DNA from 2 places in the Glaciecola sp. SC05 genome. Region 2 is predicted to be linked to the other one. Evidence: predicted binding sites of a transcription regulator. Region 2 holds the regulator's gene; the other holds the start of a gene.
What was found. Region 2 encodes FliA, which starts transcription of late flagellar genes. Its sites were predicted from a motif close to CTAAAGNTNNNNNNNNNNNNGCCGATA; they were not measured.

Region 1: a site for FliA is predicted at 13,709-13,735, ahead of AB9H30_RS14285 (DUF5610 domain-containing protein). Genes of this name have one in related genera too.

Annotation. Positions count from the first base shown of each region.
Region 1 covers NZ_JBGIYY010000016.1:239-15,864, reverse strand. The annotation lists gene AB9H30_RS14350 (diguanylate cyclase) at 1-1,560, opposite strand, end outside; gene dusA (tRNA dihydrouridine(20/20a) synthase DusA) at 1,919-2,938, shown strand; gene AB9H30_RS14340 (hypothetical protein) at 3,152-3,445, shown strand; gene AB9H30_RS14335 (PspC domain-containing protein) at 3,619-3,819, shown strand; gene AB9H30_RS14330 (DUF2333 family protein) at 3,867-4,853, shown strand; gene AB9H30_RS14325 (TIGR04219 family outer membrane beta-barrel protein) at 4,858-5,610, shown strand; gene AB9H30_RS14320 (assimilatory sulfite reductase (NADPH) flavoprotein subunit) at 5,713-7,512, shown strand; gene cysI (assimilatory sulfite reductase (NADPH) hemoprotein subunit) at 7,512-9,233, shown strand; gene AB9H30_RS14310 (phosphoadenylyl-sulfate reductase) at 9,217-9,963, shown strand; gene AB9H30_RS14305 (hypothetical protein) at 10,283-10,591, shown strand; gene AB9H30_RS14300 (acyl-CoA desaturase) at 10,697-11,833, opposite strand; gene fabR (HTH-type transcriptional repressor FabR) at 11,948-12,553, shown strand; gene trmA (tRNA (uridine(54)-C5)-methyltransferase TrmA) at 12,546-13,649, opposite strand; gene AB9H30_RS14285 (DUF5610 domain-containing protein) at 13,765-14,916, shown strand; gene AB9H30_RS14280 (RNA recognition motif domain-containing protein) at 14,966-15,460, opposite strand.
Region 2 covers NZ_JBGIYY010000001.1:225,652-241,277, forward strand. The annotation lists gene flhA (flagellar biosynthesis protein FlhA) at 14-2,113, shown strand; gene flhF (flagellar biosynthesis protein FlhF) at 2,160-3,542, shown strand; gene AB9H30_RS00985 (MinD/ParA family protein) at 3,539-4,390, shown strand; gene AB9H30_RS00990 (RNA polymerase sigma factor FliA) at 4,401-5,129, shown strand; gene cheY (chemotaxis response regulator CheY) at 5,187-5,570, shown strand; gene AB9H30_RS01000 (protein phosphatase CheZ) at 5,595-6,368, shown strand; gene AB9H30_RS01005 (chemotaxis protein CheA) at 6,381-8,570, shown strand; gene AB9H30_RS01010 (ParA family protein) at 8,758-9,528, shown strand; gene AB9H30_RS01015 (chemotaxis protein CheW) at 9,518-10,285, shown strand; gene AB9H30_RS01020 (chemotaxis protein CheW) at 10,299-10,790, shown strand; gene AB9H30_RS01025 (DUF2802 domain-containing protein) at 10,987-11,424, shown strand; gene AB9H30_RS01030 (von Willebrand factor type A domain-containing protein) at 11,580-13,331, shown strand; gene AB9H30_RS01035 (sigma-70 family RNA polymerase sigma factor) at 13,370-14,017, shown strand; gene AB9H30_RS01040 (hypothetical protein) at 14,014-14,775, shown strand; gene AB9H30_RS01045 (tetratricopeptide repeat protein) at 14,970-15,626, shown strand, end outside.

The DNA of each region.
Region 1 (15,626 bases), on a different contig from region 2:
GTGAGAAGATACTAAACGCTCTGCTAGTGTTACCAGTTCAATGCTTATCTTTGCATCATCCAGTAGGCTTGGATGCATCGCCTTATCTGGGAAGTGCTCCGCGATATCTTCTAGTGGCCGCGTAATTTTTCTTGAAAGTTGGTTGGCGATTAGGCCAAATGAGATCAACAAGAAAGTAGAGCAAATTAATAAAATAAAGAAATTGTCCATCATATTCGCGGTGGATTGGGATGGGGAAGTAAGGCTGATGATGCTCCAGCCCTGTTCGGTTTCAATCTGATGATATAAAAATAGATCGTCGCCTACGCTTAGCATGGGAATGGACTTTATCAGCGGATGATTTTGCTGATCCATGTCTATCTTTTGGGTCAGCAAAATATGCGCTAGTGAGCTACTGATCACATTTTTTTCAGCATCAATTATCATAAATTCAGTCGCTGATTTATAAGCCTGCTTTATTTTACTAGCGAAGTCGGGCAGTGCCATAATTCCGACTGCCATGCCAGCATAGTTTTGATCATTGACGATGGGTCTAAGCATCACAATTGCGCGATCACCAGGAATGAATTCAACTGAAATGTTTGCGTATATCGTATCTTGTAAATCGCGTTTGGCATCGGCAAAACTTGGATTGCGGATTAACGATTGATGGGCGCTAAGTTTTAGGCGCTGTTCAAGTCGAGAAGGGCCTACCGCAACAACATTTTCTGCAGAATCTAAAATCAGCGTACTAGAGAAATTTACATGCTCTGACGGAATACTTGCGAGAATTTGTCGAGCCTCATTTAAACTGCCCCCGTTGCTAACGAAGCTTGATAGTGTAGCGAGCGACTGAATATGTGCTTCTAAGGTTCTGTTGATAACTTGAGACATCTCTACTGCAGAAGCTCTTAAATTTTGATTGATAGATGCTTCGTTCTGATTCGAGGATTGATATATAAAAAATAATGAAATCAATAGCGCTGGCAATGTAACGGTCAACATACACAAAGAGAAAATAACCGAGGCTAATTTAGGCGGTTTGACATCATACTGATGTCGATAGATTTCGGAAGGTAACAGCCAACAAACAATGGCAGCCAGTGATACACAAACAAGACCATTAATCGCAAGGGTGAGACCATTTATAAACAGCACCTGCGCAGAGATGTTCGTGGTAAGACTGCTTAGTAATAAAAGCAGAGGTATGCCGATACAAGCCCAATAAAGCATAACCGACTGCAATAAGAATAAACCACGCTTGAGCAAAACGTGAACGATGATAACTTCTAAGGCAAGGATGATGATTAAGTAAGGATCACCGGCATTCACAGCAGTAAATATTGATGATATTGCGACTGCAATGATGGCTGCATTGATGCCTTTTAATACCAGGCACAACAATACAAATACCTGGCCTAAGTATATTGTAAAGCTGCCAAAAAAGCTGATCCCTAAGAAAGCATTAACCACCCCACCGATTGCACCACTATGAAATCCGTAGAGTAAGTTAGGAATAGCAAAAAAAGACGTCTCTGCTGCAGAGTTTCGACGCCTTAGAGTTAGGTCCCTGTCGTTCATTTATCCCTTAAATTTTTTATTTTTATATTTAGAACGTGAACTAAATAATGTTCATTCTAAAGCATTAAGGTCGCTCTACCATCTAATAGAAACTCTAATTTTATCGGAGCGCAATAATTATGCATGTAAACGAGGATTTATGCCAATCAATAAGTATTATTGATAATTTCGTCAAATTTCATGGTTTTCAAAGATGTTAGCGTGCAAATTAAGAATAAACCTTTGTTAAATGTTTATAATTTGCCAAATATAAAGAGAAAGTGCCCATTAGAGACTTAAAATAAGGCGGCGGATCGGCGCTGAAACCGAATGAAAACAATGCTATTATCTTGCCGTTTTTCATTACATAACTTTGCCTGTGGATACTATTCAAAAGAATCACCGTTTCTCCGTTGCCCCAATGCTGGATTGGACAGATCGACATTGCCGTTACTTTTTGAGATTGTTAAGTACTGAAACCATGCTCTATACCGAGATGGTGACAAGCGGTGCAATTATTTATGGTAAGGGTGACTATCTAGGTTTTGATGCTGCAGAGCACCCACTCGTGCTTCAATTAGGCGGAAGCAATCCGTCAGATATGGCAAAGTGTGCGGAAATTGCACAACGCAGAGGCTTTGACGAAATCAATATTAATGTAGGTTGCCCGTCTGACCGAGTTAAAAATGGCAGTTTTGGTGCATGTTTGATGGCAGAACCACAAATAGTCGCTGCATGCGTTGAAGCTATGCGCAAGGAGATTGATATACCCGTCACGGTAAAGTGTAGGATTGGTATTGATGACATGGACGATGATCAGGGGCTTACAAACTTTGTTACACCACTGACAGAAGTCGGCGTAAATCATCTTATCGTTCACGCAAGGAAAGCTTGGCTGAAGGGGCTCAGTCCAAAAGAAAATAGAGACGTTCCGCCATTAAATTACCCTCGCGTTTATAGACTCAAAGAACAATTTCCGGAGTTGTTTGTAACTATTAATGGTGGCATCAATACTATTGATGAAGCTAAGCAGCACCTTACTCATGTTGATGGCGTTATGATGGGGCGAGAGGTATATAGCAATCCATATATATTGCAGACAGTGGATCACGATATTTTTGGATGTAAACAAAACATCGATTTAACTCGGCAAAGTATCGTTGAGAAAATGACTCGCTACATTCATCAGCAGCATCTGCAAGGTGTTAGAGTGTGGCACATTGCCAGGCATGTTCTGGGGCTTTTTCAAGGCCAAGTAGGTGGAAAAATTTGGCGGAGATATCTGAGCCAAAATGGCACTGGTAAGCATAATAACCCTAATTTGCTACTAGATGCTTATGAGCAAGTATTGCTTGCTCAAAACAAAGCTGATTTATTTAGTCAAAATAACCAACCATAGTGGTTAAAATAACCACTATGGACAAATTTTACATTTGTTAATTTCCATAAGTCATTTTATAAAATTTTAAGTAATTGAATAATATAAATAAATTTTAATTTTATTAAACTGGCACAAGTTTCGCAAAGCTTAAGTAACGCCACTATTTGGCAATGCAAAGGAAGTAGCTTGTAGGCTAGTCCTTTTCAATTACTAAACTTTTGAGGAATGATCATGAATATTAAATCCACTATTATCGCAACGACATTAATTGTGGCATCTGCTTTATCAGCACCCGCTTTTGCTCAAGATAATGCTGTCAATCAGGTGTTGACCGGCATGGTAAAGCAAGCTTTTAGTGCGGCATCCAATGAAATTGAAATACAAATTGATAAAACCATTATCACCGCCGGCAATATGCTTTCTTTAAACAACGAAGATGCAAAGGGTGAAGTTACAATCACGGATATTGTCAACGTAGAAACGAGCAAACCAGCAAAGCAAAAAGTCGAGTCAAACGAAGAGTAATCAAATAAGTCCAACATAAGAGGAATATTTGTATGTTAATCCACATGAATTTGCTCAGCTTAGCGCTATCACCCGTTCTATTTTATTTGGGGAGTGCAGCTTTTGTTGTTCTGCTTTCCCATTTAAAGCTGTTGAATACAGATAAATAAATTAATTTAATAAGGTTTAATATTATGAAAACAGTATTTAGTAATGCAAGATTGTTCCGTGATGCCTCCAGTGCAATGATTGCTGGCGTTTGCTCAGGCGTAGCAAAACACTTTGATGTTAATCCATGGTTAGTCAGAGCTGGAGCGATCATCGCCTTTACAATTCTGCCGTTTGCTGTGGCCTTAGCATATGTTCTGGCGATACTTTTATTGCGATATCGATAGAGACACAGGTACACTAGCCTCAGTAGCTTTATAAAAATGGAAAAGTCATGAATTTAAGTACGAAAAGTATTTCAGCGGTCATAGTTGCCATCATGCTAATCATTGGTGCTGTTGGGTTTTGGTGGGGATTTGAACCAGATACCTTCGATGTGAACGATAAAGCTAGGGCCGTCGCTCAACAAAACAATGAGCGTGTGGTTACCGGTTATACCACTGCAACGGCACTTATTTCCGTCGTCGATACCATGTTGAATAAATCTGGTGGCTATCTTTCTAATGACGTGATGCCCCCAGGTGTGCTCATGGATAATATCCCAAGTTGGGAGTTTGGGGTGCTTGAGATGAGCCGAGACCTTGCGCTCGCCATGCGTCAAGATTTAAGTCGCTCACAATCTCAATCTCTCGAAAACCCCCAATTGATTAAGGTTCAAACAAGTCTAAGTATTGATAGTCAGCGTTGGATGTTGCCGTCTTCTGAAGGTGAATATGAGAAAGCGCTAAAAGAACTTCGAATTTATCGATCTGAGTTAAGTCGATTAAGTGAAACAAATAGTCAGTTTTATGCGCGTGCCGACAATTTACGAGATTACCTCAAGCAAGTTGAAAAACGCTTGGGCAGTTTATCTCAGCGCTTGAGCGCAAGCGTCGGTACAGAGTCTTTTAACACTGAGCTTGCCGGCGACGCTGCTGCGCGTCAATCTACTCCGCAGTCGCAGAGAATTATCACTAAGACGAGCTGGTTTCAGCTAGACAATAACTTCTATCAAGCACGCGGAGCAAGCTGGGCGCTTCTGCACTTTTTGAAGGCAATCGAGGTGGATTTTGAGGACGTGTTGCGCAAGAAAAACGCAACCGTGAGCCTTCAACAAATTATTCGTGAATTAGAAGGTACTCAAGATCCTGTGTATAGTCCCGTTATACTAAATGGTGACGGCTTTGGATTTTTAGCGAATCATTCTTTAGTTATGGCTAATTATGTTTCTCGAGCAAACGCTGCATTAATAGAATTAACTGAATTACTGAACCAGGGATAAGAATATGAAAAAGTTTATTGCGGTTTTCGCGCTAACTGCAGCCGCGGCTCTGCCGGTCCAAGCAGATACATTGCTTGGTCTATATGTTGGTGCTCAAGGCTGGAATACTGAAACAGCAGGTGGCTTTGCACAAAATGAATCCTTAGCAACCTTTGCATTCGAAGACAAAACAAATACCAGTTTTTACGCTGCTCTAGAACATCCGATTCCATTTGTGCCAAATGTGAAATTGATCAGAACAACACTAGACATTTCAGGGGTAACCGAATTAGACGGAACCTTTACCTTCGGAGATGAGGTGTATGCCGTTAATTCTCGCTTGCAAACAACCGCCGATCTGATTACCAATGACTTTATTTTGTACTACGAACTTCTTGATAATGATGTGGTGAGTTTTGATGTTGGCATCAGCGGTAAGCAAGTTGAGGGTGATTTTTTAGTTGTTGATACAGACACTCAGCAGAGCAGCTTCGAGTCCTTTAGTGTGGTTATTCCGATGGTTTATTCACGATTTGCATTAGGTTTGCCGTTGACAGGTTTAGGCGCATATGTCGAAGGCAGTTTTTTGTCCATCGACGATAACACGGTAAGTGATTTTCAAGCCGCAATCACCTACAACTTTGTTGAAAGCCTAGCAATTGATATGACCTTGCAAGCGGGATATCGTGCTACCAATATAGATATCGAAGACTTAGAAGACATTTATGCAGACTTAGAATTTAAGGGTGCTTTTGTTGGTTTGCAGTTTCATTTTTAAAGGTTCAGCATAAAAGAGTATAAAAAATTAGTTTTAATTCTTTCAAGTTATTTCAAAAAGCCGCTAGTCTTACACCATGTAAGTAATATTAGCGGTTTTTTAATGTCGTCACAGCAAGACAAAGTTCCATTATCTCTTATTAATCAAGCTCAGCTCTCACAGATCAGTGCAGCGGTTGCCGGCTTGAATAAAGACCAGCTTATTTGGGCGAGCGGCTATTTAGCTGGCTTATCGCAACTCGGCAGTGATGCAGTGGTTTCGCAGCCTTCGGCCGTGTCCGCTAGCAATGTCGTTACTATTTTGTTTGGTTCACAAACCGGAAACTCAAAACATGCCGCTATGGCTTATGCCGAGTCCGCAAAAACATTAGGCCTATCGGCGAAGGTAGTTAGTATGTCTGACTATAAGCCGCGCAAAATTAAAGACGAAACACATTTAATTATATTTGTTAGTACTCATGGAGAAGGCGATGCACCCGATGACGCGGTGGAGCTACACGAATATTTAGGCAGTAAAAAAGCGCCAAAGTTAAACCATCTTAAGTACGCTGTTGTAGGTTTAGGGGATACTAGCTATGAGTTTTTTTGTCAAACTGGTAAAGATTTTGACACGCGCCTGAGTGCCCTAGGAGCAAGCCCGCTCATCGAAAGATTAGATTGTGATGTTGAGTATGAGGCAGAGCTAGCTGCATGGACTCATACACTTAACGATATTTTAGCAAAAGCCATGCAGCCGCAAACAACAGAGATTGCGGCACCCGCGGCATTGGAAAACCCTGCCTATGCGGCCATTTATACAAAGCAAAAGCCATTTTCGGCTGTGCTTAGCGAAAGTTTAAAGATCAGCGGCAGAGATTCAGTGAAAGATATTCGTCACATCGAAATTTCGCTTCAAGACTCAGGTATTCAATACCAAGTAGGGGATGCTTTAGGGGTGTATTTCTTAAACAGCCAAGCGGTGATTGAGCGAATTATCCGTGCTACTCAAAATGACGCAAATGACAAGGTGCTTATCAAGGAACAAGAATATTCTTTGGCTCAGGCTCTGGCTGAACAACTCGAACTCACCTTGAGTTATCCTGGCTTTGTGAAGGCATACCAAAAAGCTAGCGATGATACCTCGCTGTTAGCCTTACTAGCGGATAGTAAGGCCTTACGCAGTTTTTTGGAAGAGCGCCAAATTGTTGATATCGTTGAGCAATTTCCTGCTGACATTCCGGCTCAGTCCTTAGTTGATGCGCTAAGGCCGCTCACCCCAAGACTTTATTCCATTGCTTCAAGTCAAGCGGAAGTTGAGGATGAAGTGCATCTAACGGTGGCACATATCGATTACCAAGCCTTTGGCTTTCAGCATCAAGGAGGTGCTTCAGGCTATTTGTGCACGCACCTTGAACAAGGCGGTGAAGTCAAAGTATATGTTGAGAGCAATGATAATTTTAGACTACCAGCTGACCTTAACACAGATATCATTATGATAGGCCCAGGTACAGGCATTGCGCCTTTTAGGGCCTTCATGCAGGAGCGCGACGCCCAGGCAGCGAGTGGTAAGAACTGGTTGTTTTTTGGAAACCCTAACTTTACCCAAGATTTCCTGTATCAAACTGAATGGCAAGGGTATCTTAAGAGTGGTTTGTTAAGCAAAATCAGCCTTGCGTTCTCTAGAGATCAAGCGAATAAAATTTATGTGCAAGATCGCATGCTGGAACATGGCAAGGAGCTTTATGATTGGTTAGAGGCCGGCGCACATTTTTATGTATGTGGAGACGCAATGAAAATGGCGAAAGACGTTGAATCTACTTTGCTTTCGATTATAGAAAAGCACGGAAATAAGTCTGCACAGGAAGCTAAACAATATCTCTTAGCGATGCGTAAAGCAAAACGATACCAAAAGGATGTTTATTAATGAGCAATGACGAAAAGTATCTTGTTCAAGGCAAATTATCAGACAATGAGCGCCTTAAGAAAGACAGTAATTTACTGCGCGGTACGATTGTGCAAGATCTCAGCGACGACGTTACAGGTGGATTTACCGCGGATAATTTTCAGTTGATCCGTTTTCATGGAATGTATCAACAAGATGACCGCGATATTCGTGCTGAACGAGCCAAGCAGAAACTAGAGCCACTGCATAACGTTATGTTAAGAGCTCGCTTGCCGGGTGGGGTAATTACACCTAAGCAGTGGATTGAGATTGATAAATTTGCGGAAGACTATTCTATTTACGGCAGTATTCGCTTAACCACACGTCAAACCTTTCAGTTTCATGGCGTTTTGAAACCGCATATCAAATCGATGCACCAAACTCTTAATGCTACCGGTATTGACTCTATTGCGACAGCTGGGGATGTAAATCGCAACGTATTGTGTACTTCTAACCCTATCGAATCGGCGGTTCATAAACAAGCGTGGGACTGGGCAGTAAAGATAAGCGAATACTTATTACCCAAAACTAATGCTTACGCAGAAATTTGGCTCGATGGTGAAAAAGTCGACTCGACTCAAGAAGATGAACCCATTTTAGGTAAAAACTACTTGCCACGAAAGTTTAAAACTACGGTGGTGATCCCCCCTCATAATGATGTGGATGTGCATGCAAATGATTTGAATTTTGTCGCAATTGCAGATGGCGATAAGCTAATTGGCTTTAACGTGCTGGTGGGTGGCGGTTTAGCAATGACTCACGGCGACAAAAGCACTTTCCCTCGAAAGGCAGATGACTTTGGTTTTATTTCACTAGATAAAACACTCGATGTGGCTGCCGCAGTTGTTTCCACCCAGCGTGATTGGGGAAACAGAGTAAATCGTAAAAATGCAAAAACAAAATACACTCTAGAGCGTGTTGGTGTTGAAACCTTTAAGAAGGAAGTTGAAAAACGCGCTGACATTACGTTTGCACCAAGTCGTCCCTACAAATTCACCTCAAGAGGCGACCGCTTTGGTTGGGTAGAAGGGATTGACGGCAAACACCACCTAACCTTATTCATCGAAAATGGTCGGATTCTGGATTTTCCAGATAAACCGCTGAAAACTGGCATGCTTGAAATTGCGAAGGTTCACGCTGGCGATATTCGTTTGACCGCGAATCAAAACCTAATTGTGGCAGGAGTATGCTCCTCACAAAAGCAGGTAATAGAAGATATCGCTGTCAAACATAAGCTCATGCAGGCAAGTGTGTCGAAACAACGTCAAGACTCTATGGCCTGTGTTTCTCTTCCAACCTGTCCTCTGGCTATGGCCGAAGCTGAACGTTACTTGCCTGATGCAGTCAGCCAAATCGAAGCGATGCTTGAAAAGCATGGTGTTGGCAATCAAAGCATTATTTATCGTATTACTGGATGCCCTAATGGATGTGGCAGAGCGATGTTGGCAGAAATTGGTTTAGTGGGTAAGGGGCCCAATAAATACAATTTGCACATCGGAGGCGATAGAGAGGGCACGCGTATTCCTCGGCTCTATCGTGAAAACATTAGCGATACTGAAATTATGACAATTTTAGATGACTTAATTGGGCAATGGGCAAGAGCGCAACAAGAAAATGAGAGCTTTGGCGACTATGTAATTCGAGCCGGCATTATTAAACCTGTAGTAGATTCAGCAAGAGATTTTTATGACGAACTTAGCTGAAAAATACAAAGAGCAGAATAGACTTGAATCCTTAGATTTAATTAACAGCAATGCAGCACTATTAAATCTATCAGCGCAGCGAAGAGTCGAGTGGGCATTGGCGCACTTGCCAAGTGGTCAAATCGTTTCTTCGAGTTTTGGCGCGCAATCTGCGGTGATGCTACATCTATTGAGCGAAGTGGCGCCAAATATTCCAGTTGTGCTGACAGACACAGGGTATTTGTTCCCAGAAACCTATCAATTTATTGATCAATTGACTGAACGACTTAAGCTTAACTTGCATGTTTATACCGCGCCTATTACAGCAGCATGGCAAGAAGCACGGTTTGGTAAAATGTGGGAGCAAGGTGTCGAAGGAATATCAAAATACAATAATCTCAATAAAGTCGAACCTATGAAACGAGCCTTAGAAGACTTAAACGCAAGAGTATGGTTCGCTGGTTTGAGGCGAAGCCAGTCAGACTCTCGGGAAAACCTCTCTTTTTTGCAGGAGCAGGGTAAGTACATAAAAGTGCATCCAATTGCTGACTATAATAATAAGATGTTGCATGAATACATGCTCAAGCACGCTCTACCGTATCATCCACTCTGGGAAAAAGGCTTTGTTTCGATAGGGGACTGGCATACTACAAGGGCATTGGAAGATGGTATGAGCGAGCAAGATACTCGTTTCTTTGGTCTAAAACGAGAATGTGGTTTGCATGAGTTTGGCGACGGAGATGGTATATAAGTCCGCGATACTGATAGCAGTTTCCAAAAGCAGATTTTATTTTCCACTAAGGTATTTAAAAAGTAAAGTTCGTATAATTTTTTATACCTAATTATTTGTGATTTTGAATCAGCGTTTACAATAAACTAGTTAATTAAAAGGCTCTGCACTACTAAAATATGGGCTGCTGAGAAATTATTTACATAAAATAGAAAACCAACGGCTTTGTCATCTTTATTTCATCCGACTGTCATATAAATGTAATAAAACTCTGAATTCAATTGATGTCTTTGTTATTTGTATATATACTTTCATGCAACTTAACTGTGAGGAGAAATCAATGAAGAAACTAACGACGTCAGTATTGATGCTTGTTTGTTTTGGTATTTCTGCTGCTCAATCTGACACAGAGACTGCAAATAGTTTTTCTTGTATGAACAAAGAGTCATTTGAAATAAATGCATCATGCATGAGCAATAAAATTGAAAATAGCGATTCTTTTTTAAATGCACAAACTATGTTGTTTGAGCAGAGTGCAAATACTGGGCACGCAATGGCAACACTTACCATAGAGCCAGATACACTTAATATCGAAGTGGTTGCACATAAAGATGCATTCTTGGCAAAACTTCTAAATGATACGAACTAAATCATAGAACCTTATACTGAAAAGCCTCTCACTTGAGAGGCTTTTTTATGATTGCATATTTTACGTCATATTCTAAATCAGGCAGTTTGTTCGCATAAGATTTCCCTAGGCATGAACCGGCGCAGCAGTATAGTAAGCGTACAGCGATTGCCACTTTTCCTTCTGCAAGTTAAAAGATTGCTTGAGTTCTTTATATGCAAAGTCAACCTCAAGTTTCTCGTAAGACTGCTTTAAATCTTGACCTTTGTCGAGCATGAGCTTTTTCTTTGCGGAGTAATATGCTGCCATTTTATGCACTAAAATATCGTATTCAGTTTGAATTTTTGCAGCGAGCTCATCAGCGTTTGGTAGATTAACTAATTTTTTCTTGGCATATTTGAGCTGCATTTGTAGTTTCGCTTTCTCGATTCGCTCTTCAGGAGTGATTCTTAGGTTGCTGGTTAATTTAAACCATGAGAGTGATTTAATTAGCCATTTAGTAGGATCGAACTGCCACCAATGAATTCCATTACGGTAATCGTATTCAAAAATATGATGAAAATTATGGTAGCCTTCACCGAATGTAAAAAATGCTAATACGCCATTATCTCTTGCGGTGTTCGAATCAGTATATGGACGTGATCCCCATATGTGAGCAAGCGAGTTTATAAAAAACGTAACATGATGAACAATCACCAGTCGAGCGACCCCAGCGATTAATATCATTCCTAATATATCGCCATTTAACCAGCCTAATAGACCAGTGATTCCGAAATTAGCAATCAGCACGATTGGCAAGTAATACTTATGCTGCCACATGACGACTTTATCTTTTTGTAAGTCGCGACAATTTGAATAATCGCTATATGTCTCTGATTGATATTCTCTTAACATCCATCCTATATGAGAGAACCAAAATCCTTTCTTTGCGGAGTAGGGGTCTTTATCATTAACGTCGACGTGTCTATGATGAACGCGATGATCAGAGCACCAGTGCAGGATACTGTTTTGCAGAGCCATTGCGCCGCCTACCGCTAATACTGCTTTGACAATCGGGTGAGCGCTGTACGCTTTGTGAGACCAGAGGCGATGATATCCTGCAGTAATCGACATGCCGGTAAAAAAGAACAATACCACTGCCACGATGACTTCAAAACGGTCTACACCACTATGAGCAATCCATAAAGGAGCGCCGATAACAGCAATTAATGTGGTTACAACAAAAACGGCTATATTGAGAGGGATGATTGGGGGTTTTTTCACTAAAAAATTCACCTATATATTCAGCGTACAACTGTGCGCTTAATTTAACGTTTCGGGTGCTCTTTGGCAAGTTTTATATTGATAAAACTGCCGTCCTGATGTAAACATATCCGAATGAATCGACAACAACAAAAACTACAAACGCGTCAAAAAATCGTTGATGCTGCTTTCATTCTCTTAGATGAAAATAAGAGCTTTACCGCTATCAGTCTTCGTGAAGTTGCTCGGGAGGCCGGTATTGCGCCTACATCTTTCTATCGGCATTTCTCAGACATCAATGAACTAGGTCTAACTTTAGTGGATGAGTCTGGACTCGCGTTAAGGCAACTTATGCGAAAAGCGCGCCAACGCATCCAAAAAGGCGGCAGTGTGATTAATATTTCAGTCACGACGTTTATGGAATTTATCACCCAAAACAAAAATGTGTTTAGATTATTGCTGCGAGAGCATACTGGAACCTCGTCAGCATTTAGAGCGGCGGTAATGCGAGAGATTCAATATTTTACCGAAGAATTGTCAGATTATATTGTTTCACATTTAAAGCTTCCGCCAAAGGTTGCGCGTCTGCAGGCTGAAGCAATGGTCAGACTTGTGTTTAGTGCAGGAGCAGAGGCATTAGACGCAGATCCAAGAGAAGTTTCCAATATTGCAGAGCGTGTCATTGCACAATTGAGATTCGTCCAAGTAGGTGCCAGTCAGTATGGAAAAAGGCTCAGTTAGCGATGCGCCGAAGAATGACGCCAGTTTCTATATGTTCGGTAAACGGAAATTGGTCGAATAAGGCAACATGCGTGAGTTGGTGACTCACTGCTAGCGCCTTTAAATTTTCGGCCAGAGTATCAGGATTGCATGAAATATAAACGATCGTCTCAAAGCGACTAATAAGATTAATGGTGTCGTTATCTAAGCCCGCCCGAGGCGGGTCAACTAAGACCGTTGTGAATTCGTATTCGCTTAAGTTGACATCCCTAAGGCGATAGAATTCTCTGGTCTTATTGTATGCCTGAGTAAACTCCTCGCTACTCAAACGGGCAATGGTGAGATTGTCTATGTTGTTTTCGCTGATGTTATATTGAGCTGCGGCAACCGATGTCTTTGATATTTCAGTCGCTAATACTTTATGAAAGATTGTGGACAAGGGCACAGAAAAGTTACCGGCCCCGCAGTAGAGTTCTAATAAGTCCCCAGTGCCATGCTCTAGATTATTTATTGTCCATTCGATCATCTTCACATTTATTTCAGCATTAGGTTGTGTAAAGCTATTTTCAACCTGTTTAAATTTGTAGCTCTGTGAGTTTATGGAAAGTCTCTCAATGACATATTCATTTCCTAAGACTAGCTTTTGTTTTTTCGAACGTCCGATAATATTAACTTCGCCCAACTGTGATAATTGGAGTCGCAAGCTTTCAGCTTCATCTGACCAGCTCTCATCGAGGGGCTTGTGGTAAATAAGTGATACGATCAACTGCTTATTAGTACTGGCCAGGTAATCAATTTGAAATAATTTTTTGCGCAGTGCTCCATGTCTCTTTACAAATTCAATTGTGCTTTGCATCGCATCATTTATAAGTGCACAAGCCGCGGGAAGCCGCTCGACCTTATATTGAAGTTTGGTATTTTTGTCGAACATAATGTGGTAACTATCGTCACCGTCGTGCCAAATTCTAAATTCCGCTCGCATCCTATAACCTTCGGGCGTTGACTCGAATGTGGAGATGCTTTCTTGAAAAAAAGGCGACAGTAAAGACGACAATCTATTATGTTTTTCAAGTAGTTGAGCTTTGTAATCAGCCTCTAGAATTTTCATATCACTCATAACGTTCATTAGTTGCATGGCGCAAATTGTAACCTTGTAAAAAAAATTACCAACTCTTTATTAAAGAAAATTATTAATTGCCGATAACTATGCTGAGGATAGTGAGGTATCTAATATGAACACTTTAGAAATAAAGGCTGCTTTTCCTGATGTTTCAGGGAAACGTGTAGCTAATGTTTTCGAATTTAAAGATCAGCAAGGTATTACACGCGAGCGAAGCGCGGGTGCAAGTGACACCTACAGGTCAGCAAACGCAAGTGATGCAGTTGCCGCAAAAGTATTGTCGTTTTCAATCGGCCAACGATTCGAAGGCTCGCTGGCGCTTAAAAACATTGACGCTTCACAGAAGCAGAACAAACTTCAAGTTATCGACGGCTCAGCGGTGTTTAACATCGACAAAGTCGTGGATAATGTTTTAGGTTTCGTTAACGCGGCGCTTACCGAACTGTCAAAAAATGGTGCGAATTCAGATGACATAGCATATTTTAAACAGCAGGCTGTCGATGGTGTCAACTACGGTGTTGATCAAGCGAAAGAAGAGTTGGCAAATGTCAGCGATGAAAAACTCAGCAAAAGTATAGAGGACAGCCGCACGAGAATAATCGTTGGTATTGATAGCATGCCTGTTGAACCAGCGAAATATCTCAAAAGCGTTAAAGAAACTGCTAATGACGCATTAAACGATTTTACTATCCGAACGAACTCAGGGAAACCAATTGATATAAGCTTCGGCCCTAAAGCGTTTTTGAATGACCCTTCTGATAAATTTCAAAAGCAGATGTTTACAACGCAAGCATCTAATTTGTCATTTAGCGTAATGGGTGAGTTAAATAGTGATGAAGCAATAGCTTTTGCGGATCTAGCTAACCGTGTAGACGACTTAGCGAACACTTTTTACCGTAAGAACATGGAAGGTGTATATAGTAAAGCTGTTGGTCTTGGTTATGATGATAGCGGACTACTAAATTTGTCTATGCAGCGTAATGTCGCAGACAAAAAGAGTCTTACGAATGCTTATGAAAATATAAAACATCTCAATGAAAATTCAAAACTAGAAGATTTAGCATCTCCAAAAGCGGTGGCAGAATATATCGCACGTTTAATGAATGTAATGGAAACGTCTGAGCGTGAACTTGCGTCTGAACAAGACTATAATCAAGTTATTAATGGACTAGTGAACCAGATGAAGGACGTACAGGTGCCTGATTTACTTCAAGCGATAAATAGGTTCCATGCCTTCAATTCGAAATTTGTAACGGTTGAGTAAAAACACATAGCCGCTGATGGATTTACCATCAGCGGACACTGCTGAGGATTTATTCAGTTTTATCTTTAGCAGGTCTAACCTTTATTGTACGGTCCATGTACTCTGAGTCGTTAAGTTTTTCAATGTAAATATCTTGTTTTGATGCTTCTACTTCAACAAACCCAAAACCCTTGCGGCGACCAGTTTTACGATCTTTCATTAATCTAACCGACGTAACTGTCCCAATTTCTTCGAAAAGTGATTTGATGCTTATTTCATTTGCTTTATAAGGCAGATTACCGACGTATAAAGTAGTGATGCTAGCATCTGTGTTTACGGGTCTTCGTGGAGCTGGTGTGACATTTGCGATTGGCGCAGAAGTGTTACTACTAGCGCTGGTCGATAACAATGTTGGTATAGACAAAAGTAGAACCGTTATAACGACAAATATTGAGGGAATAAAAGATGAAAATGAAGATTGTAAAAATGCTTGATCGATAAAATATGCAGCAACACTGAGAATTACTGTGATGATTAAGGCGAGAGGAAGTCGAATCGATATCATGACTAGTCCTAATGTGAGTAATTAAAAATGGCATTCATTTAAAATAAAATGGAAATACCTCTAAAGTAAACAAAAAATAAACCGATCTAATATGACTTTTGGCTTATTTAGGCTGAATTTTAGCCAAAACCTACGTTTTTGCAAATTTTCTTCGATATATACTTGA
Region 2 (15,626 bases):
AAAAAATTGTTATATGCAACTAGCTTCTTATTTCCAGCGCGTCGATAAAAATCAGTTTAAGCAGTTTACCACTGGCTTAGGTGCACCTATTGTCGTGCTTGCCCTTATGGGCATGGTGATTCTGCCCATGCCGCCTATTTTGTTAGATGTATTGTTTAGCTTCAATATCGCCCTTTCCCTCGTGATTATTTTGGTCTGCATATTTACACAACGGCCTATCGATTTTGGCATTTTTCCGCTTGTGCTGCTGGTAGCGACAGTTTTACGACTCGCTCTGAACGTGGCGTCGACTCGTGTGGTTTTACTCGAAGGGCATGAGGGTGGAGATGCTGCGGGTAAAGTAATACAAGCATTTGGTGAGGTGGTTATTGGCGGCAACTATGCAGTTGGTGTCGTTGTCTTTGCAATTTTGCTCATTATTAACTTTAAGGTAGTAACCGCTGGTGCGGGTCGCATCTCAGAAGTGAACGCCCGCTTTACCCTAGACGCAATGCCAGGTAAACAAATGGCCATTGACGCCGACTTAAACGCCGGCTACATCGACCAAGATCAAGCTAGAAAACGTCGTGAAGAAATTACAGCAGAAGCTGACTTTTACGGTTCAATGGACGGTGCATCTAAATTTGTTAAAGGTGACGCCATTGCAGGTCTTTTCATCATGCTGATCAATATTGTTGGTGGCTTGTTTATTGGCATGTACCAGCACGATTTAGATTTTTCTAACGCCATGCAAGTGTATACCATGCTCACCATTGGTGATGGTTTAGTGGCGCAAATTCCGTCACTTTTACTTTCGGTTGCTACCGCGATTATTGTTACCCGCGAAAACGACAGTCAAGAAATGGGCGATGAGATACGCGAACAGCTTTCGAACAAAAAAGCCTTATATATAACGGCCGGTATCCTCTTCATTATGGGCATTGTTCCGGGTATGCCTCACTTTGCATTTTTATCGTTTGCAGCAGTTGTAGGTGGTTACGCCTTCATGCGTGAGAAAAATCTCAAGAAAGCTATTGCCGAAGCAGCGCGCGTTGAAGCCATGCCTGAAGCAAAAAGCGGTGTACCTGAAGTCAAAGAACTTGGTTGGGACGATGTCCAACAAGTAGATGTGATTGGCCTAGAAGTTGGCTATAGGCTGATTCCTTTAGTTGATAAGTCGCAAGGCGGTGAACTGCTTACACGCATTAAAGGTGTTCGTAAAAAACTGTCTCAAGAACTTGGCTTCTTAATTCCGCCCGTGCACATTCGTGACAATCTAGACTTTATGCCAAATGCCTACACTATTTCAATGTTAGGGGTGAGCGTGGGCGACGCTGAAGTCACTCATGACTGTGAATTGGCAATCAACCCTGGACAAGTTTTTGGCACCCTCGAAGGCACACCAACAAAAGATCCTGCTTTTGGATTAGAAGCGGTATGGATAAAAGCTAGCCAGCGTGAGCATGCGCAAACGCTTGGCTATACCGTGGTTGACTCGGCTACCGTTATTGCCACGCATTTGAGTCAGTTATTGACCACCCATGCACATCAACTGTTGGGTCATGAAGAAGTCCAGCAGTTGCTCGACATGCTAGAAAAAACCCACCCTAAATTAGTTGAAGGATTAGTACCTGACATCTTGCCTTTAAGCACGGTGGTCAAAGTACTACAAACCTTGTTGTTTGAAGGTGTGCCGATTAGAGACATGCGCACAATTGTACAAACGCTTTGCGAGTATGGGCCGAAAAGTCAAGACCCAGATGTATTAGTGTCCGCGCTGCGGATTGCGCTTAAGCGTTTGATCGTGCAAGAAATAACCAGCGGAGCACAAGAAATCCCAGTTATCACTTTAGCACCCGATTTGGAACAGATGTTGCATAAGTCATTGCAAGCGGGTGGTGAGGACGGCGCAGGGATTGAGCCGGGACTAGCAGAAAAGCTGCAAGAGTCTTTGTCGCAAGCATATCAACAGCAAGAAATAGCGGGTGAGCCTGCAGTGCTGTTGACATCAGGGATGCTGCGCCCTGTGTTATCCAGATTTTTAAAGCAGTCAGTTAGCGGATTACATGTATTGTCGTACCAAGAAATTCCAGACGACAAACAGATAAAAATTGTGTCATCGGTCGGTCAATAAACTGACACGCGATGAACACTAAAGAGCTTAAAATAATGAGGAATGTATGAAGATTAGACGTTTTTTTGGCAAAGATATGCGAGAAGCCCTCAAGCAGGTAAAAGAAGAGCTTGGTGGCGAAGCAGTTATTATGTCTAATAAAAAAGTACCTGGAGGAGTCGAGCTTGTCGCTGCGGTTGACCCTGCTCCCCAGAAAGCTCCAGAAAAACCCATACTCAAAACTACTCGACCTTCGCCAACCTTAAGCGAAGTGATTGGTGATGACATTCCCGATAGTTTGCAAGCGCTTTTAGATAAACAGCAAGGTGGTGGGGCTTATTCAAGATCCCTTCAGCAAAACACACAAAAGCAAACGCAGCAGGCCACGGCCCTGCAGGCAAGGGCAGACGCGAGAGCAGATGAATCGATGGTGCGTTCGCCCGCATTTGTTGAGCCTATAGATGATGATGTGACCTTAGAGAAAAGCCAAGCCGCAAGTTTGACGCCTCCTCCTAGCGTCCTTGAACCCGATCAAATGGACGTCATCAGAGCCGAGTTAGAGTCGATTAAAAACGTGTTAAAATTTCAAGTGTCTGAATTGGCCGATGAACGCAAAAAGCGTAACAACCCTACACATCATTACCTTCAAGAGCAGTTGCTTGGCATGGGCATAGGCCCACAACTCGCGCGCCAGTTTGTTGATTTTTTACCGCATAATGTGGATGAGAAGCAAGGTTGGAAGTACTTACTAAACCTGCTATCGAATCGTCTGCATGTGGGCGGCAATGATATTCTGAGTCAGTCGGGGGTAGTGGCACTTGTTGGCCCTACCGGCACCGGGAAAACGACCACATTGGCCAAGTTGGCGGCAAAATATGCACAAAAATATGGTGCTGATCAAGTTGCCATGATCACAATTGATACTTACCGAATTGCCGCGTTTGAGCAACTAGCAACCTACGGCCGAATTATTGGTTGCAGCGTCAAAAAAGCGCAAAACGCAGAGGAGCTCAATCAAATACTTTCGCAAATGCGCAATAAAAAATTAGTCTTAATCGATACCGCTGGCTTTAGTCAAAGAGACGCTCGCTTGATTGAGCAGCTTAACGATTATCAAGCTGGGCTGTCGGTTAAAATTCGCAAGTACCTCGTATTACCTGCCGGTGCACAGTACCAAGTGCTTAACCAAACGGTTAAGGCTTATCATGCTACTGACTTACAAGGCTGCATATTCACCAAGCTTGATGAGTGCTATAGCTTGGGCGAAGCACTCAGCGTAATTATCGAAAACGACCTGTCACTCAGCTATGTGACCGACGGTCAAAGAGTACCCGAAGATATTAAACTTGCAGACGCTGCAAATCTGACCTTGGTGGCCGCAAAACTTTATAAAAAGTACGGCATGCCTTTACAGGGTCAGGAGACTGCCGCTTTCGCTGGTGGCCTATGATAATCGATCAAGCGAGTAGCTTAAGAAAAATGAATAAGTCCAAACAGATAAAAGTGATTGCGGTGACTGGCGGTAAAGGTGGTGTGGGTAAAACCAATATCACCTTGAATATGGCCGTTGCTGCCGCCAAGCAAGGTCAGCGTGTCATGGTGCTAGATGCTGATTTAGGTTTAGCCAATGTTGACGTGATGTTGGGCTTGCGGGTGGATAAAAACTTATCTCACGTACTGTCCGGCGATTGTACCCTAGATGAAGTGCTGGTAACCGGTCCATACGGCGTCAAAATTGCGCCGGCAACCTCGGGCACCAAATCAATGGCCGAACTAGGACCCCATGAGCATGCGGGTTTGATCCGCGCCTTTAGTGAGCTTAAAACCCCAATCGATATGATGTTAGTGGATACCGCGGCCGGCATCTCTGACATGGTGGTGAGCTTTTCACGGGCAGCTCAAGATGTGGTAATTGTGGTGTGCGACGAACCAACTTCACTTACCGATGCTTATGCATTAATCAAAATTTTAAACCGAGAACATGGCGTGTTTAAGTTCAAAGTAGTGGCCAATATGGTGCGCTCTGAGCGAGAGGGTCGTGAGCTCTACAGTAAGCTATCAAAGGTAACAGGGCGGTTTTTAGACGTAGCCTTGGAGCTAGTGAGTATTGTTCCTTTTGACGAAAACGTACGCAAAGCAGTCAGAAAGCAAACTGCATTAGTTGAAGCTTATCCGGGGTCGCCGGCAGCTAAAGCCATTTCAAAACTGGCTGAAAGCGCAGCGACATGGCCGATTCCCACACAAGCAGGCGGACACTTAGAGTTTTTCATTGAAAATCTCGTGTCTTTGCATGAGTAGGTAAATAAGAGTGAGTAATAAAGTGACCGTATATCAACAGCAAATAGATAAGAACCAATTGGTCGAGCGTCATGCTCCGCTCGTGAAACGGATTGCCCATCACTTGATGGCCAGACTCCCTGCAAGCGTGTTAATCGATGACTTGATCCAATCGGGCATGATTGGCTTGCTCGAGGCGGCTCGTAACTTTGATGGTACAAAAGGTGCAAGTTTTGAAACCTTCGCAGGTATTCGTATCAGAGGCGCGATGCTCGATGAAATCAGAAAAGGCGACTGGACACCTCGTTCAGTCCATAAAAACTCCCGAGCGATTACCGAGGCTATCAACAATGTTGAGAAAGCTACAGGTAGAGACGCCAGAGATACTGAAGTAGCCGAAGTTATGAATGTCTCGGTTCAAGAATATCATCAGATGCTCAATGAGGTAAACGCCGGCAAGCTAGTGGGCATTGAAGATTTAGGGGTCAGCGAAGATGTGCTGACGAATGAAGAAAGCAAGGGCGCTGACAAACCATTTGAAGAAATGATGCAAGGATCGTTTCAGAAAGCGCTCGCGCGGGCGATAACTACTCTACCAGAGCGTGAAGCGATAGTGCTGTCGCTGTATTACGACGAAGAATTAAATTTGCGAGAGATTGGTGAAGTCCTTGAAGTCAGCGAGTCTCGGGTAAGTCAGATACACAGTCAGGCGATGTTAAAGCTAAAAGCAAAGATGCAGTCTTGGCGCACCGTGAAGTAGCTCAATTGATGATTAGTATAGAAAAATTAAATAAAAGATCCCATTGCGGAGGTAGTTTTGGATAAGAACATGAAAATTCTGGTTGTTGATGATTTTTCAACGATGCGTCGCATTATTAAAAACCTGCTGAAAGACTTGGGTTTTACTAATGTTCAAGAAGCAGATGACGGCAACACTGCATTACCCATGCTCAATCAAGGTGATTTTGATTTTGTGGTAACCGATTGGAATATGCCGGGAATGCAGGGTATTGACTTACTTAGGGCCATCCGCTCAAGCGATAAGCTAAAGCATTTACCTGTATTGATGGTAACGGCCGAAGCTAAGAAAGAGCAGATTATTGCGGCGGCTCAAGCTGGAGTGAATGGCTATGTAGTTAAGCCATTTACCGCTGCAACGCTGAAAGAAAAACTAGAAAAAATATTTGAGCGTCTCGCTTAAGTGTTGCTGAAGAGGTAATAAACAATGACGCATGATGCATCATTAATTTCGCTCGAAGAAGCGAAAACAATTGTGGCGCACTTAGAATCCAATGAGATTGAGTCGGCTAACCATATTGTGCATAGCATCACCATGAGAGAATCTATTGAGCTTTTTTCTGAAGTCGGCAAATTGACACGCCATCTGCATAGCTCGCTGCGCAACTTTCATTTAGATGAGCGCATTGCCAATCTTACCAAATCGCAAATACCCGACGCAAAATCGCGCCTTGAGTATGTAATTGAAGAAACTGAAAAAGCGGCTAACTCAACGATGGATGCGGTTGAACGAAGTATGCCTATCGCTGAGGCGCTCAATCAAAGATTAAACACCGTCATGCCAGAATGGAAAAAGCTGATGTCTCGGCAAATTGAGTTAGGCGAGTTTAAGGTACTTTGCCATGATCTCGATACATTGTTGTCTGATGCTCGCAACGATTCGGCCACCTTAAACAGTATATTAACCGAAGTCCTCATGGCGCAGGGTTACCAAGATCTTACCGGCCAAGTTATTCGTCGAGTTATAGAGCTCGTAAAAGACGTAGAAGAGAATTTGGTAGAAGTGCTATCGGCCTTTAGTGACGAAGACCCAAACAAAGACAAATCTGCAAAAAACGGAAATAAAGTTAAGTCTCAACCTTCTAATAAAAATGACGATAACGTTAATGCAGAAGGACCCATAATTAATGCAGCAGATCGAAATGACGTCGTTCATGGACAAGATGACGTTGATGATTTGCTGTCTAGCTTAGGCTTTTAGGAGAGCAAACGAATGTCGTTTGAAGTTGATGAGGAGATCTTGCAAGATTTTTTGGTGGAAGCCGGAGAAATTCTAGAGCAATTGCAAGAACAGCTTGTAGAGTTGGAGAACAACCCAGAAAACTCTGATCTATTAAATGCTATTTTTCGCGGATATCATACGGTTAAAGGCGGGGCAGGTTTCCTTTCGTTAACCGCACTGGTCGATATCTGTCATGGTGCCGAAAACGTCTTTGATATCATGCGCAACGGTCAGCGCACGCTCACGCCAGAGCTGATGGACGTCATTTTACAAGCCACGGATGTGGTAGTTGAAATGTTTGAGAAAGTAAAAGCCAATGAAGCGCTCACTCCAGCCCCCGATGAGCTAATCAATATTTTACACAAACTTAGTACACCTCAAAGCGCGGATGAGCAAATTTTTGCAGAGCAAAACGCAGTTGTAGAGCCCAGCACCAAAGAGCCCGCCGCAAGCGATGCAGCTACAGTTAATTCTCCCTCTCCAGCAAATGCTGATGACGCTATTGAAGAAATTACTGAAGACGAATTTGAAGCTCTGTTAGACGAATTGCACGGCTCTGGCAGCCCCAGTAAAAATCAAGCAAGCGATATTGCACCATCAAGCAGTGACCCTAATTCAGACGACATCAGTGATGACGAGTTTGAGGCCTTGTTAGACGACTTACATGGTAAAGGTCAATTTAAGGCAGAAGACAGCTCGGTCGTTTCTGCAACACCAGAGCTTGATACAAATGTTACGCAAACGGGCAGTGATGATGAAATCACTGATGCAGAATTTGAAGCCCTGTTAGATGATTTACACGGCAGTGGAAAAGCACCGACAATTGCAAACAGCGATGCCAACAAACCGAGCGCAGGCTCTGCCAATAAAAGCCCTGCAAACCAAAGCGATAAGGCAGAATCAGCAGCAACTGAAAATACACCCAAACAAGAACAAGCTCCGCCTACGCCTGCTCCAAAAACTCCGGCAGTATCTGCGGTAAAGGCACCGGCTAAAAAAGCCGAAAAAACTGCCGCACCGCAAGCTGAGACAACCGTCAGAGTAGACACTAAACGCCTTGACCAAATAATGAATATGGTGGGCGAGTTGGTCTTAGTACGTAATCGGTTATTAAGTCTTGGTACTAGTGTAGCTGATGAGAGTATGTCCAAAGCGATTGCTAATCTTGATGTAGTGACCGGTGATTTACAGGGTGCGGTGATGAAAACTCGCATGCAGCCAATTAAGAAAGTATTTGGTCGTTTCCCTAGGGTGGTAAGAGACTTAGCCCGAACCTTGAAAAAAGAAATTAGTTTAGTGCTTGAGGGTGAAGAAACCGACTTAGACAAGAATTTAGTAGAAGCACTAGCCGACCCACTCGTGCATTTAGTAAGAAACTCTGTAGATCACGGTATTGAAATGCCGGATGAACGGGAGGCTGCTGGGAAATCTAGGATGGGTACGGTTAAATTAGCCGCTTCTCAAGAAGGCGACCATATTTTATTGACTATTGCTGATGACGGCAAAGGAATGGACGCAGAAAAGCTCAAGGAAATCGCTGTAAATCGGGGTGTTATGGATGCTGATGCGGCAGCACGTATGTCAGATGTTGAAGCCTTTAGTCTGATATTTGCGCCAGGATTTTCCACTAAGACAGAAATTAGCGACATATCTGGACGCGGTGTGGGCATGGATGTGGTGAAAACCAAGATAAATCAGCTTAATGGCTCAGTTAGCATTAATTCTGAGCTAGGCAAGGGCACCACCCTTGAAATAAAAGTACCTTTGACACTCGCCATATTACCCACACTTATGATTGTTGTAGGTAAACAAACCTTCGCTTTACCGCTTGGTTCAGTGAACGAAATTATTAACATGGATATAGAAAAAACCAATAAAGTTGACGGGCAGTTGACTATGTTAGTGCGTTCAAAAGCGATTCCATTATTCTATTTAAATGATTGGTTAAACCCGATGAGTCCGGTTGAAAATCGCGCGCTTGGTCATGTTGTAGTAGTGCAAATTGGCACCAAACAGCTGGGTTTTGTAGTCGATTCATTAATTGGTCAAGAAGAGGTCGTGATAAAACCCTTAGACGCCTTGCTCCAAGGCACGCCGGGGATGGCCGGTGCGACGATTACGTCAGATGGCGGCATTGCGCTTATCTTAGATGTTCCTAGTTTGCTAAAGCGATATGTGTAAAATCATTGCCCGTAAACCATGCTGATTCAAAAGTTGTGGATGGGGTAAGTGAGCAATACATTTTAAAGCCGCGATGAATATGCGGCTTTTTTAATACCGATAGTTAGGACTCATTTTGAAAATGAGCACGCTTTTTGCTTATTCCTTTCATACAGTTACGCAAGCAAATAAGACACTGATATATTATATGAAAGTTTGGACCGTTGTTAATCAAAAAGGTGGAGTAGGTAAGACAACCACCTCTATCTCAATCGCTGGAAGTCTCTGTGCGCTTGGTTACAAGGTCCTATTAGTTGACTTAGATCCGCATGCATCGCTGACTCATTATTTGGGCGTAGACGCTGATAATTTGACGGTTTCCCTGTATGAGGTCTTCATGCAAAACCCAAGTAAAGACTTTGACATAAATAATGCCCTGCACACTACAAAAGTAGATAATCTTATACTGTTGCCCTCACATATCGCTCTAGCCACCTTAGATAAGAGTTTTGGTAACAGTCCAGGAAAGGGCTTAGTGATTAAAAATGCCTTGAGCGCCTTAGCAAATGACTTTGATTTTGTGATTATAGATTGTCCACCGGTACTTGGTGTATTAATGGTAAACGGACTCGTCGCCGCAGATAAAATTTTAATACCTACTCAGACTGAACATTTGGCTCTAAGAGGCTTAGCGCGGATGCTCAAGACCATTGAGCAGTTGTCGAGTAGCCTTAAGGCAGACGCAAGCGTGATGATCATTGCGACACTCTTTGACCGACGTGTAAATGCCTGCTTATTGGCCTATTCAAATATGCGTAGCGTTTATAAAGGTTTAATATGGCGAGGATATATTCCTGTGGATACCAAATTTCGCGATGCCAGTTATGAGGGTGTACCGGTAAATATTTTGGCTAGTCAGTGCCGTGGTGCTTTTGCTTACGACAAACTTACCAATGAGTTGCTAAAAAATGTCGTATAAAAGCGCAGATCTCGCCATCAATGACTATCTGCATTCGCTCACAGATTTAGTGACTCCTGATAGTAAAACATCAGAACATGCTGATGAATTAGCTTTAGCTGCACAACTGCTTGCAACTGCCAATGCACAACTGATTGATGAGGCGATTAGCACGGGAGACTTGCCAGAAAAAACCTTATTTCACCAAACAAATGTTCCATTTGAAGGCGCCGCTAGCAAGATTGTAAGTAAAGAAAACCCGAGTTTGGTCGAAACAGTAAATACAAAAGAATTAATTGCCCCGCAAGCATTGCATGAACGCTTGCCTAAGCGATTTCAGGCCCTGATTTTTGATGTTGCGGGACTAACATTAGCAGTGCCGCTTATTCAACTTGGCGGCATCATACAGATGCAAGAATTGACCAGACTCCCAGGGAAACCAGATTGGTTTATGGGGGTGTTAGTAAAGCAAGATAATCAGTATCAGTGTGTCGATACAGCGAAGTGGATTTCGCCTAATAAACATGTGGCACCGATACATCAAGGGCAAAGCTATACCTACGTAATTCAGTTAGGCAAAACTAAATGGGCACTGGCTTGTTCGCAATTAGCGACAACCCAGGAATTAAGCCATAGCGATATTAAGTGGCGCGATCAGGGCAAAAACCAACCTTGGCTCGCTGGAATGATTAAACAAAAAATGTGCGCTTTAATAGACGCTAGTCAGTTGATTAAACTGCTAGAATCAAAGCCCGCAAATATACCAGAAGTATTGTAACGGAGTGAAATCTATGTCTGAACAAAGAGCGACAGCATCAGCGGCCGATCCAAATGATGAAGTCTTACAATGGGTTACTTATCGCTTAGATGAAGAAACTTACGGCATTAACGTAATGCAGGTTCAAGAAGTACTGCGTTACACTGAAATTGCTCCGGTTCCGGGTGCTCCAGACTATGTGATGGGGATCATTAACTTGCGCGGCAATGTTGTTACGGTTATTGACACACGTGCCCGCTTTGGTTTGCCACCTTCAGAAATTACCGACAATTCTCGTATCGTGATCATTGAATCTGACGAGCACGTAGTCGGCATTTTGGTAGACAGCGTTGCTGAGGTGGTTTATTTACGCTCTTCCGAAATTGACAGCGCACCAAATGTTGGTACTGAAGAAAGTGCTAAGTTCATTCAAGGCGTCTCAAATAGAGACAACGAGCTATTAATATTGGTTGATTTGAACAAGCTCTTAAGTGATGACGAATGGGATGATATCGGCGGTATTTAAGGTCGCCAAATCAACTGCAATACATATCGTTTTTTTAAAGCTTTATATCCCGTTTTATTTCGACAACGCAAGATTTTAGCGGCCTGAATTGTTCAGGCCGTTTCTTTGTGCACACTTTTACTAGCCAATCCCTGTATTTTTATCTGTATCACTCTATAATCAAGCACATACTGTTTTTTAATAATGGAAAGTCCTCATGCCAGACTCGCTTGCGTTATGGTTTGCCCTAGCTGCATTATTACTGTGTTTCGCGCTCATCGTTGTGCTGTGGGCGTACGCGCAAAACTTAAAAGCAAAACTGATGCAGTCGGTGGGCTTAATTGATGAGTTACATAAACTCAGCAGTTCGCAGTCTGCCAGTATTGATTTACTCAAAACACAAGTGATTGAGGTAAATAAGCTCAGTAAGTCTGTGCGCAAAGAATACGGCGCCATGGCTGAGCAGGTTGATACGCGCATTAGTAAGGTGGAAGACACCGTTGAGCGTCTTGAAGAGCAAGACCCCGCCCTGAAAATGTACAGTCGCGCCAGCAAGTTGGTGGAACAAGGCGCTGCGATGGACGACATCATAGAAGCTAGCGGTCTACCGCGTGCTGAAGTTGAAGTATTGATTTCGCTACACGCACGCAAATAAAAATGCCTCATAAAATATTCAAGGCAGATGTCATTTTTCGTTATCTAAAATAAAAAACCCTTTTTGAAAAGTCATTCGTTAGTAGGGGTAAGGCAGCATCTATGCATATCGGTGCCGGCATTACCTGACAATATTATTATTATAGGATGACCTTTATGATTACCTCTACTTTTTCTCGCCCACTTCAACGAAGCTTCGTTTCTATTGCTATTTTGTTTGCAATGGGATGCGCTGGGCCATCGTTGCAAGATGAGCAAACCCGCAGCGCATCTAGCACAAAAACCCATGCGCATGAAGTTGATAGTCAAATCGAGCAAAAGCTAACTGAGCCTCTGCAAACTTCAGAAGCCGAAGCAATCGTGCTTAGCGCAGCGCGCACAATCGACGGACGCTATAAACGAGAAACTGATAGGTCTGCATTGGCGCCAGCATCGTCACGACTATTGCGCCACCCCGGTGATGCCTTAATGATTCATGCTCCGTTTGCTGAGAACAATACTGAAACCTATCAAGACATCGAGCAAAGTGGGGTCAAATTAACGCGCCTTGCACCGGTTTCTACTTTTTCCATTGATGTGGATACCGGCAGCTACACAAACGCTAGGCGCATGCTGCAACGAGGTATCATGCCGCCGAGCGATGCTGTGCGCATTGAAGAGTTTTTAAATTATTTTGACTATGGCTACAGTGCACCAAAAGAGCTTCATCAGCCCTTTAGCGTCAATACAGCCGTCTCCACTGCACCTTGGGATGCGCAAAAGCACATAGTCCGAATAGGCCTTAAAGGCTACCAGCCAGATAGCTCAAAAAGCGCCGGCAGTAACTTAGTTTTCTTACTTGACGTTTCGGGCTCTATGAACCAAAGCGATAAACTGCCGCTATTAAAACGCTCACTGTCGATGCTTACCTCACAGTTGACAGAAAACGATAAAGTGTCGATTGTGGTATATGCAGGAGCCTCAGGTGTGGTGCTTAGTCCGACCAATGGGAATGACAAACTCACTATTGAAAATGCATTAAATGCCCTGCAGGCCGGTGGTTCTACAAACGGTGCTGCAGGCATTGAACAGGCCTATCAGATAGCGCAAAGTACCTTTATTAAAGGCGGCGTCAATCGGGTGATCTTGGCTACCGATGGCGACTTTAACGTCGGCATCAGTGATCATAATGCCCTCATTGAACTGATCACACAAAAACGAGAAAAAGGCATTGCTTTGACTACCCTAGGATTTGGGCAAGGTAACTACAATGACTACTTAATGGAGCAACTCGCTAACGCTGGCAATGGCAATTATGCGTATATCGACAATATCAACGAAGCTAGAAAAGTCTTAGTCGACGAGCTCCAATCCACCATGCAAATGATTGCCCAAGACGTCAAAATTCAGGTAGAGTTTAACCCTGAGGTAGTCGCAGAATATCGTTTAATAGGTTATGACAACCGTGCGCTTGCCAATGAGGATTTCAATAACGACAAAGTAGACGCTGGCGATATTGGCGCAGGGCATCAAGTAACGGCGCTTTACGAAATCACACTGGTCGAGAGTGACGGTAAATTTAATGACGACTTGCGTTATGCAAAACCAGCGACAAATGCACACAGCACTAATTTGAATGAACTAGCGCATGTAAAGCTAAGGTTTAAGCAGCCCCATGCCAAGCAAAGCCAGCTTATAGAACAGATTGTGTATCGCGACGAGATTACGAATTTTGAGCAACAAAGCGGCGATTTTAAATTTGCAGTGGCCGTCGCAAGCTTTGCCGAACGGATAAAGCAGAGTAAATATACGCAAAATCTAGACTATCAATGGATTGCAAGTACCGCTCGACAAGTTAAAGGTGACGACGTATTTGGCTATCGCAGCGAGTTTATTCAATTAGTTAACACCGCTGACGCGCTAAAATAGGCGCGCTAGCATCACTTCACTTATGACTAGGTAGCAACTTGAACGCAGTAAGCGATGAAGCACTCATGCAACATTACGCAAATGGCGATTTTGACGCCTTTGAGGCGCTTTATGGTCGCCATAAAGGCGGCTTATATCGTTATTTGCATCGACAGCTTATTGATAAGAGTCTGGTGGATGATCTGTTTCAAGAGATATGGGGAAAAGTGATCAGCAGTGCATCAGGCTATCAGGCGTCAGCAAAATTTAATACTTGGCTTTATACCATTGCGCGCAACAAAGTGATTGATCATGTTCGCCATGTGCAGGTGTTAGGTAAGGTTATGGAGACTACTAGTGGGCATGGTGACAGCCAATCTGATGAATTGACACTGCAAACGCGTGGTGCCGATTCACAGCATACTGAGCCAGAAAGCCGCCTAGAGCAAAGCTATCAGGCCAGTGCGATTGAACACTGCATGAAAAAACTGCCCAAGCATCAGCTCGACTGCTTTTTACTGCGAGAGGAAGCGGGCTTAAGCGGACAGCAGATTGCCGACATCGTGCAAAGCAATTTAGAGGCTACTAAAAGCCGACTGAAGTCAGCCTACAGACTGTTGCGTCAATGTTTAACGCTGAGAATGGATGAACAAACTAGAAACGCAAGCGCCAGTCATAAATCGGAGATAACAGGAGGGTGGCAATGAGCAATCGATTTGATGATGAGCACAATGAACATCAAGCGATTGTGAGTGAAGCTTATCAACAATTACAAAAGCCAATGCCTACAGATACACTAGACGCGAGTATTTTGTCGATAGCTAGGCAGCAAGCGCAACTGAATGCGACATTGAGCCATCCGTCAATGAAGTCACCATGGCGAAAATGGCAATACAGTGGCTCAATTGCCGCTTCAGTAATCTTCGTCGCACTGGTGTTTGTGGTAGCCGAGCCAGAAGTAAACACCGATAGCGTTCAGTCCTTGCCTCCTGCTAATTCTGAACCAATGATGGCTGATATGACAGATTCAGCGCGAGAAAGAATGATATCAGCGCCTGCTCAGACCCAGATGCAAGGGCTTGTGGTGACGAGTGCCAGACGCCTCGCTAGCAGCCTAAATACTGAAGCTGAAGAAACACCACCGTCGCTGATTGATGAATTGTTTGAACGAATTCTTGAAATAAAAGCAATAAATGAAGAGTTGATCCCACCAAAAAAAGCGATGCATACCTCACCAAATGAGATAAGTACAAGCCAATTGGTCATCAGCAATCAGAAAAAAAGCGAACAAACTAAAGGTAGACAGGCCTTAGTTCAGGACGATAACGCTGAGATTAGTGAGTTACAGAGACAATTATTTGAAGCACTGTTAGCCGATAAGCAAAGCGCGCAAAACTGGGTGCTTGATGAAAAGTACAAAGAAGTATTGACCCATGATCAACTTCTGCAATTGCAGCAACACTAAGGTCTGTTAATCTTTGCTGCAAAATCATACAGCAAAGATCAACAGACCATTGGTATTTGCATTTTGGCGTAGGGATACAAAATCATGTAGACTCGTGCGCTTTATTATAACTTTGAAATCACTCTTTTTTTACAAGCTTAATGAGCGTTGATTTTGCCTAAAAATTTAATAATGAACATAAAAACCTATGCATCATGACAGAACTTGAAGAAGCCCTAACAGCCTTAGAAAGAGGCGACGAAACGACATCAATAAAGTTATTAAAATCGATGATTGAATCGAACCCAAAGCATGCAGAAGCATGGTCTTTCTACGGGATAGTTCTGCTTAAGAAAAATCAGCCAGAGGCTATTGAGGCGCTCAAAAAAGCATGTGATATAGCACCTCTAGAATCTCGGTGGCATTTACATTTAGGACGTTGTTTAAACCAAGTGAAAGACTTTGCAGGGGCTAAGACTGCCCTGCAACGAGCTGCAGAACTCTCTCATTACGCTCCTGACGCTGCGCTTGCGCTTACCAAGGCTTTGATTCAACTAGGAGAATTAAACGAAGCATTAAACGTCATACAAATCAGTGCAGCCCGCTATGATTCACCCCAAGTACATCACAAACATGCGCAAATCTCTGCCGCTTTACATGACTATACAACAGCTATCAGCGCCATAAAAACTGCTTATCGAAATGCAAATATGTCGGAGGCAGACTCGTTGCTTCTTGCTAAATGGCACATTCATGTCAAAGATTTTACTGCAGCGCAAAATTTGGTGGATAAGGTTTTAGCGATCCGGAAAAATGACCCTAAAGCCACAATACTAGCGGCTAACCTTGCATCATGGAAAGGTGATTTTGAC